Regions from separate parts of the Kitasatospora sp. NPDC001119 genome, predicted to be linked through region 1. Evidence: riboswitches for the same ligand, from Rfam matches in the RefSeq annotation. Region 1 holds a riboswitch; the other holds the start of a gene.

Region 1 (4,367 bases):
TGCACGGCGATCGTCTGCGGGAGCGACATGATGGCGCTCGGGGCGATCCGGGCGGTGCGGCAGCGCGGGCTGTCGGTGCCGCAGGACGTGTCGGTGGTCGGCTTCGACGACTCTCCGCTGATCGCCTTCACCGAGCCGCCGTTGACCACGATCCGCCAGCCGGTCGAGGCGATGGCCACGGCGGCGGTGGACGCGCTGCTGGAGGAGGTCGGCGGGAACGCCGCCCAGCGCGGCGAGTTCATGTTCCAGCCGGAGCTGGTGATGCGCGGGTCCACCGGGGCCTGCGCGCGCTGAACCCCGGCCGCCACGGCCGTCGGACGGGCCCCGGAGGGCGATCGCTCTCCGGGGCCCGTCGGCGTGCGCGCGGTCGGCCGTCGCGGGCCGTGGCGGGCCGTGCCGGACCGTGGCGGGCCGTGGGGTGGGTCAGCCCTCCTGGGCGGTAGGGCGGTCGGCGGTCAGGCGGTGCCCATCGGCGGCCTCGCCGGTACGGGTCTCGGTGCGGCGGCCGCGGGCCAGGTAGTCGCGCAGAACCAGTTCGACGGCGTCCTGGGGGCTCTTGGTGCCGGAGAGCATCATCGCGTCGATCGCGAGGTTCGCGTCGAGGGTGACGGTGACCTGGGCCATGTGACTCCTCCTCGGGTGCAGAGCAGCAGCATGCCCGCTGGGGCGGCGATCCACCACGGAACGGGGCGGAACCGCGGTCGGGAACGGTCGGGCACGCCGGGGCCCCGGGAACGCCGGAACCCCCGGGGAGGAGCGACCAGACTCTCCCCGGGGGTGGTGGGCGGTCAGCGTTCGGACGACGGCCGACAGCTGACGGATAACAGCTGACAGATGTTGAAAGCTGTCAGCTGTTATCTGTTACCCGTCAGCTGTTACCGGCCGTCCGTCGGCCGTGCGCCGTGGACCGTGCGCCGTCCTCAGACCCGGCCGGCGAAGTCCGGGGCCCAGTTGGCGATGCTCTGCTCGCGGACGCCCGAGCTCGGGTTGGCGGCCTCGACGTACTTGCCGTTGCCGATGTAGATCGCGACGTGGTAGACGCCGGAGTCCTTGCCGTTGTTGGACCAGAACAGCAGGTCGCCCGCCTGGAGGCTGTCCAGCGAGACGTGGGTGCTGGCGGCGGCCTGGTCGGCGGCGACGCGCGGGACGGAGACGCCCGCGGCGCGCAGCGCGGCCTGGGTCAGGCCGGAGCAGTCCCAGCCGCCGTTGCCGGTGCCGCCGTAGACGTACGCCTGACCGACCTTCGACTGGGCGAAGGAGACCGCGGCGGCCATGCTGCCGGTCGCGGCCGGCGCCTGGGTCTGGGTCTGGGTCTGCGTCTGGGGAGCGGGCTTGGTGGCGGGCTTCGCGGCCGGCTTGGTGGACGGCTTGGCGGCCGGGGCCTCGGGCTGCGCGGTCGGCTGGGCGTTCACGGCACCGCCGTTCGCGGACTGGCCGGACTTCTGCGAGCGGTCGAACCAGGTGAAGTCCGAGCCGGACGTGCCGGCGGAGGACTGGCCGGCCCGGGCCTGGCCGTTGCCGCCGAAGGACAGCTGCTGGCCCGGGTAGATGGTGTCCGGACCCTCGGTCAGGGTGCCGCGGTTGAGGTCGTACAGCCGCTGCCAGCCGCCCTGCACCTTGTGCTGGTCGGCGATCGCGGACAGCCAGTCGCCCTCGACGACGGTGTAGTCGCCGCCCTGGGCCTGCTGCTGGCGCTTCTGCACCCAGTCGCTCCGGTTGCCGGAGGCGGCGGAGTCGGTGGAGGCCTGCGCGTCGCCCTGGGCGGGCGCGGCGGGCTTCGCGGCGGGGGTCTGGGGCTGCGCGGGCTCGGCGCTGGGCTTCGCGGCCGGAGCGGCCGGCTTGGCGCTCTGGGCGGGCGCGGCGGGCTTGGCGGCGGTCGAACCCGCCGAGGTGTCAACGGCGGCCGCGGCGCCGCCCTTGGTGAGCCCGGCCTGGACCGAGCAGACCGGCCAGGCGCCGGGGCCCTGCGAGGCGAGGACCTTCTCGGCGACGGCGATCTGCTGGTCCTTGGTGGCCAGGTCGGCGCGGGCCGCGTAGGCCGTGCCGCCGAAGGCGGACCAGGTGCTGGAGGTGAACTGGAGGCCGCCGTAGAAGCCGTTGCCGGTGTTGATGCTCCAGTTGCCGCCGCTCTCGCACTGGGCGACCTTGTCCCAGGTGGCGACGGAGGCGGCCGAGGCGGTGCCGGTGGTGAGGCAGGGGACGGTGAGGCCGACGCCCGCGACGCCGAGGGCGGCGATCACGCGACGGGTACGGCCGGACAGACGGGTGCCGTTGGTGGGCAGCATGAAGACGTGGTCCTCTCCCACGCCTGCGAGGTGAGCTGTCGGATTCGGGCTGGAGTTGCCCGGCCGTGCGGTGAGCACGGCTTCACCCCTAGCCCTGGACCGTTCCGGAGAGCGGTCCGGGGCGACTTACCTGTGGGTCCCCCGCTCCTGCCGTGGTGCGTTTTCGCGCTTCCAGGACATCCGACGGCAGGACTCGGCGTTGCGGATGACCGGGTTCGTGTGGTCACGAACGGGGAGCACGTTAATCAGACTTAAGTTCAAACTGCAAACCACTGTGATGTGCATCACGGTTTAGTGGAAACTGCCAAAATTGCCACTCACCATGATCGTAAATGATCGTTTTCAGGCAATGCTGTTGTGGAAGCCGACAACTGGCTCCGCCTCAGGAGTGGCGTGACGGTGCGTCGAATCGCGGAGTGGCGCACTCCGGCGGGTGGGGGAGCGGTCGCGATCGGCGCATGTGAATCCACGCTCCCTATTTCCTTTCAAATAGCGCCAGAACGGACATTCCCCTTCATTGCCGGGTGACTCCCGTACGGGACGGACGGGGTGGGGGAAGTACACGGAAGGGCCCGGAACGCGATGCGTTCCGGGCCCTTCCGTGCGCGCGAACCCGCGCGCGGTGTCCTTATCGTCCGCCAGGCCCCTCGGCGGCCGCGTGGGCGCCACGGGAGCCCTCCACGACCCCCTCGGCCTCGGCGGCGGCCGCCGCCTCCGCCTCGGCCCGTGCCAGGTCCTCCGGGGACGGCGTGGGCAGCGCGGCCAGGTAGGTGGAGGCGATCAGCTGGCCGACCGACGGGTAGGCGCCCAGCGGCGCGGCCGACGGGCAGCCGGTCTCCTCGGCGGCGGTGGCGAGCAGCTCGGAGTCCGCCTCCGGGCCGATCACCAGCGGGGCCAGCGCCGGGCGCTGCGAGCCGGTGTCCTTGAGGTGGTTGACGGCCGCGGCCACCGAGCCGGGCACGTCGAGCGCGGCGGCGACGACCGGCACGGCCAGCCGGGCGGCCAGCAGCACGCCGGTGATGCCGGCCGCGGCGGCCGCGTCCTCGCCGCCGACGGTGGTCAGCACCACGCCGTCCGCGGCGGTCGCGATGGCGAACAGTCGGGCGCGGTCGGCCCGGGCCAGCCCGGCCTCGGAGAGCCGGACGTGCACGGCCTCGGCCAGCAGCGGGTGCGGGCCCAGCGGGTCGGTGACGGGCGCGCCGTACTCGGCGGCGAGCGCGTGAAGCCCGGTCAGGAAGGTGTGCGGGCCGGGCACCAGCGGCACCAGGACGGGCATCGGCCGCCCGGCCTCGGCGGCCAGGGCCAGCAGCTCGGCCACGGTGCGGTCCTCGCCGCTCGCGCCCGCCGCACCGTCACCGGGGAGGTAGCCGACGGCCGTCTGGACGCCGTTCTGCTCGGTGCGGACGATCGAGAGCAGCTCCTCGACGACCGAGCGGGACTCGGGCCCGGCGGTCGCGGGCACGGCGAGCACCAGGGCCGGGGCGCCGGCCGGGATCTCGGGGCGCTCGGGACGACGGTGGCGCCCCCGCGCACGGGAGCCTGGAGTACGGACGGGCAGTGGCGCGCCCGGAATGGCTGCGGTGCTCATGCCGGAGATCGTAGGACATCGGCCCGTCCGGCTTGCAGTCGGCTGCCGTACGGGTTTCGCGTGCTCGCGGTACGGACCCGGTGCGTCTCCGGCGCCGGTCCGGGCGCTTTGCCTACAATCCGGACATTCTTCGCCCAACCCCCGCATGGTGGCCGGTGCTTGTCCCGACGCGATCCGAGGGGGCGGGCGTTGCACCCGGGGCGCGTGAGATGTCTCACAGCATGAGCCCGGATTGACGGAGGGTCACGGGCGGGCGACTCCCGGCATTCGAAGATCAACATTCAGCGGGGAGGTGCTCACGGCCGGTTATCGCGGGCTCGACGATTCATCGGCTATGTCCGTTTACGTACCGTCAGGGGAAGGGCCCGTGAAGAGTTCGCGGCTGCGGGTAAAAGGCCTCGTGCACCTGCAATGTCCCGTGCTGATGCACGTGCACTGCGGCTATCATCACGTCAAGTGAGGCGTTGTGCCGGACCGGTACGGGGCCGGTCCGT
Region 2 (4,367 bases), on a different contig from region 1:
AGCCGCCGCTGGGCCTCCTGCGCGGCGTTGAACCTCTCGGACGCCTGCTCGGCCTCGTCGTACAGCTGCTCGACCTGCGTCTTGACGTCCTGACGGTCGCCCGGGTCGGGGCTGGCGGGGGCCGCCTGGGCGCTGCCTCCGGTGGCCGCGCCCAACGCGGTGGCGGCGGCCGCGGTCAGCACCAGCGCCCGGGTGAGCAGTTGGGAACGGCGGTGCACGGGCATGGCGGCAGCGGCTCCAATCCTGCGGCGCGGCCCCCGCCGCCGCACCGGGACGGGCGGCCGTCGAGCGGGAGTCCGGTGGCAGACGTTAGCGAGTCCGGGCAAGCGAGTCCAAACCCCTCCCAACCCGAATATTCACTCCCCAATCGGACATCAGATCGAGCCGCCGGAAAAGCCGCAGGCCCGGCCTCCCCTGGGGGAGACCGGGCCTGGAGACGTCCGAGCGGGGATCAGACCCGCACGATGCCGGTCAGCGGCATGTTGGTGACCGCCTCGTAGCGCACCGACGCGCCCGGCTTGGGGGCGTGCAGCACCTGGCCGTTGCCGGCGTAGATGCCGACGTGGTGGGCGTCGGTGTAGAAGATCAGCAGGTCGCCGGGCTGGGCCTTGGAGAGGTCCGTCCCGAGCCGGGTGCCGGCCGAGGCCTGCGCCTGCGAGGTGCGCGGCAGCGACACGCCGGCCTGGTTGTACGCCCAGACCATCAGACCGGAGCAGTCGAAGGAGCCCGGGCCGGTGGCGCCCCAGACGTACGGGCTGCCGATCTTGGAGGCGGCGGCGGACAGCGCGGCGGCACCGCGCGAGCTGCCGGGGGCCACGTTCACCGGAGCGGTGGTCGTGGGGGCCGAGAGGCTGCCGCGGCTGTTGTCGCGGGAGGCGCGGTCGGCCTGCTGCTGCTGGGCCTGGGCGGCGTCGGCCTTGGCCTTGGCCTCGGCGGCGGCCTTCTCCTCGGCCTGGCGCAGCGCCTGGCGGTCCTGCTCGGTCAGCGTGTTGAGCAGGTCCTGGGCCGCCTTCAGCTTGCCCTGGACCTCGTCCTTGGAGGCCTTCAGCTGCTGGGTGGTCGACTCCAGCTCGGCGAGCTTGCCCTGGGCCTCGTTGCGGTCCTGGTCGAGCTTGCGCTGCTGCTCCTGGAGCTCCTTCAGCTGACCCTTCTGGGTGCTGCCGGCCTGGTTCAGCGCGTCGGCCTGGCTGAGGAAGCTGTCCGGGCTGGAGGAGAACATCAGCTGGACGGTGGGGGATATCCCCCCGTTGCGGTACTGCTCGCCGGCGATCTCGGCGAGGCCGCCCTGGAGCTCGGTGACCTGGGCCTGCTGACGGGCCACCTGGTCCTGCAGGCCGGAGACCTGCTTCTCCAGGTCCTGCTGCTTGGCCTGGGCGGCGTTGTAGTTCTCGGTCGCGACCTCGGCCTGCTCGTTGAGCTGGTCGACCTGCCCCTTGACCTGTTCCTTGGTCGGCTGCGGGTCCGCGTGGGCACCCTGCGCGGAGAGGACGACGGCTGCGGCGGCGACGCCGGTCAGGATCGAGACCCGGGCGCGGCCGGCGGGCTTGGGACGACGATGGGACGCCACGAAGGCGGACTCCTTCTTCCTACGGCCGCCTACCGGGTGAGCTGACGGGTTCGGGCCGGAAGCATGCCCTACGACGCCTCACGGCCGTTCCACCGGCCGACCTGGCGCCGATTCACCCCGGAGGAACGTGGTTCCCCGGCTCCGCTCCGCAGCGCCCCCTACCACTGGGCTCCCCTGTCGGACAGTCGCTTCGACCTGTCCCGCTGCCTTGCGAACTCGACGGTAACCACCGCCGCCACCCTGGCTGGGCGATCGACAGTGCGGTGGTTCGGAGCATGACCCTAGTAACTGAACCGTGATCGGTTCAAATCCTTGTCAGAAAAAAGACAGAAGATTACCCAAGTTCCTTTGTGAAAATGACCGATGGTGACCATTGACGCACACAAGGCTGATCGGTTCTCACCATGTGGTCGTCGAAGGGCCGGAAACCCGAAACGCCACCCCGAACGGGGGTGGCGCTTTTCACAGGCCCCCGCGGGAGCCCCCCGGGCGTGTCGGTCCGTCAGACCCGGCGGATGGTGTTGATCGACATCGCGTCGGCCTTCATCACCTTCACCACGTCACCGGTGTGCGGCGCGTGGACCACCATGCCGTTGCCGATGTACATCCCGACGTGGTGCATGTCGGGGCCGTAGATCACCAGGTCGCCCGGCTGGGCCTGGTCCAGCGAGGGGATCCGGGTGCCGTAGTGGCCCTGCTCCTGCGAGGTGCGCGGCAGCGAGACGCCCGCCTGCCCGTACGCCCAGACCATCAGGCCCGAGCAGTCGAAGGTGGTCGACCCGGTGGCGCCCCACACGTACGGCGAGCCCTGCTTGCTCATCGCCTTGGCCAGCGCCGTGGCCGCGTAGCCGCTGGCCGGCGGCAGGCTGCCGAGGTCGACCCGGTCGCTGCCGCGCGAGGCGCGGTCGTCCTGCGCCTGCTGGGCCCGCAGCGCCGCGCGGTCGGCGGAGCTCAGCGAGTTCAGCAGGTCCTGGGCGGCCTTCAGCTTGGTGTTGACGTCCGACTTGGCCTGGTTCAGGTCCTTGGTGGTGGTGTCCAGCGAGGCGAGGACGGCGGCCGCCTCGGTCTTCTCCTGGTCCAGCCGGCGCTGCTGGTCCAGCAGCCCCTTGAGCGCCTCGGCCTGACTGGTGCTGGCCTGCTGGACGGTGGAGGCCTTGTCCAGGTAGCCGGACGGGTCCGAGGAGAGCATCAGCTGGACGGACGGGTCGATGCCGCCGCTGCGGTACTGCTCGCCCGCCACCTCGGCGAGGCCGCCCTGGAGCTGGGTCATCTGCTCCTGGCCGCGGGCCACCTGGTCCTGCAGCTGGTCGGCCTGCTTCCGCAGCTGGTCGGCCCGCTCCTTGGCGCCGTTGTACTTCTCGGCCGCCTGCTCCTGCTCCTCCTGGAGCTGGTCGATCTGCGCCTTGACGTCCGTCTTGTTCGGCTGCGGCGCGGCGTGCGCGGCCACCTGGGCGGAGAGGGCGACCGCGGTCGCAGCGGCCGCGGTGAGCACGGAGATCCGTGCGCGGCTCGGCTGCTTGGGACGGCGGTGGGAGGCCAAGGGACCGGCTCCTTCTTCCAACGGGCTCACCTGATGGGATGAGATTCCGGAAAATAGGTTTGACGCCAGACCCTAGTGAAGATCTATCCGTTTTGCCACTCCCCCGAAGGCGTGAACTCCGGTCCCCACACTGACTTCACCGGACTCGCACAATGCTCCGAAACAGGACCTGACCAGGCATCATGCGAACCTCCCCGGGTTCAGGGCCGGGCCAGCCGGTTCAGCAGCAGCACCGACGCCACGGGGCGCGCGCCCGCCTTCCGCACGCCCTCCGCGACCTCCCGGTCGGTGGACACCACCACCACCGGACGGCCCTGCGGCTCGGCCCGCACCAGACGGCGGATCAGCTCATCGGCCGTCTCCCCGGTCCGACTGAACCGCACCCGGACCCCGCGCGGTGGCGCCATGATCACCGGGACGTCCAGGTCCTGCCCGTCGAACACGCAGGTGACCTCCGCCTGGGTCCGCTGGGCCAGCATCGCCAGCCCGCCCAGCAGCCGGATCCGCTGCTGCTCCAGCGGCAGCGTCGGATAGCCGGTCTTGGTCACGTTGTAGCCGTCCACCACCAGGTGCACCTGGGGGATCGCCAGCAGCTGGTCCAGCAGCGCCGGATCGTCCTCGGCCAGCCCGCGCCGGGCCACGTCGTGCGGCGAGGCCGCCCCCGGCACCACCGCCTCCACCAGGTCCGCCGGGCGGATCTGGGCGACCGGCAGCGCCAGCTCCCGCTGGAGCCCCTGGGCCGACTGCAGCACGGTGTCCAGCAGCAGCCGCAGCCGCATGTCCTCCACGCTGCGCCCCTCACGGGCCGAACGGCGGCCCTGCTCGGCCGCGTTCTCCAGCTCCAGGACCCGGTGCCGGAGCCGGCGCGCCTCGCTCTCGGCCGCGCCGCGCTCGGCCGCGGCCTGCGCCTTCAGCGCGTCCAGCTCGCCGGCCACCCGGCGGGTCTCGGCCTGCGCCCGGCGGGTGTCGCTCTCCAGCGACCGCACCCTCTTGCGCAGCGACTCGGCCTCCCTGCGGACGCCGTCGGACTCGGCCCGCTGCCGGTCCGCGTCCGCCCGCGCGGAGGCCCGCACCTCGGCCAGCTCGGCCTGCAGCTTCTCCACCAGCCGGACCGCCTCCGCGGCCGCGTCCTCGGCACCGGCCCGCTCGGCCTCCTCGCCGGCCTCGGCCACCAGTCGGCTCCAGCCCGTCGAACGCACCAGGTAGGCGGCGGCCGCGACGTCCATCGGATCGGCCGCGCTCGGGACGGTGCCCGACTCC

The links. A riboswitch is a leader RNA that binds a small molecule or an ion and turns the genes downstream of it on or off. The one in region 1 is predicted to bind cyclic di-AMP.
Region 2: it holds a riboswitch for cyclic di-AMP, as region 1 does, so the genes downstream of both, ACWDD9_RS08620 (C40 family peptidase) here and ACWDD9_RS00085 (transglycosylase family protein) in region 1, are expected to answer to the same signal.

What each region holds. Positions count from the first base shown of each region.
Region 1 covers NZ_JBSFKI010000001.1:14,465-18,831, reverse strand. Annotated here, with positions in the region: gene ACWDD9_RS00095 (LacI family DNA-binding transcriptional regulator) at 1-294, shown strand, start outside; gene ACWDD9_RS00090 (hypothetical protein) at 424-624, opposite strand; gene ACWDD9_RS00085 (transglycosylase family protein) at 921-2,306, opposite strand; cyclic di-AMP (ydaO/yuaA leader) riboswitch at 2,293-2,463, opposite strand; gene ACWDD9_RS00080 (hypothetical protein) at 2,914-3,873, opposite strand.
Region 2 covers NZ_JBSFKI010000005.1:271,749-276,115, forward strand. Annotated here, with positions in the region: gene ACWDD9_RS08615 (C40 family peptidase) at 1-224, opposite strand, end outside; gene ACWDD9_RS08620 (C40 family peptidase) at 452-1,567, opposite strand; cyclic di-AMP (ydaO/yuaA leader) riboswitch at 1,578-1,731, opposite strand; gene ACWDD9_RS08625 (C40 family peptidase) at 2,070-3,107, opposite strand; gene ACWDD9_RS08630 (NYN domain-containing protein) at 3,308-4,367, opposite strand, start outside.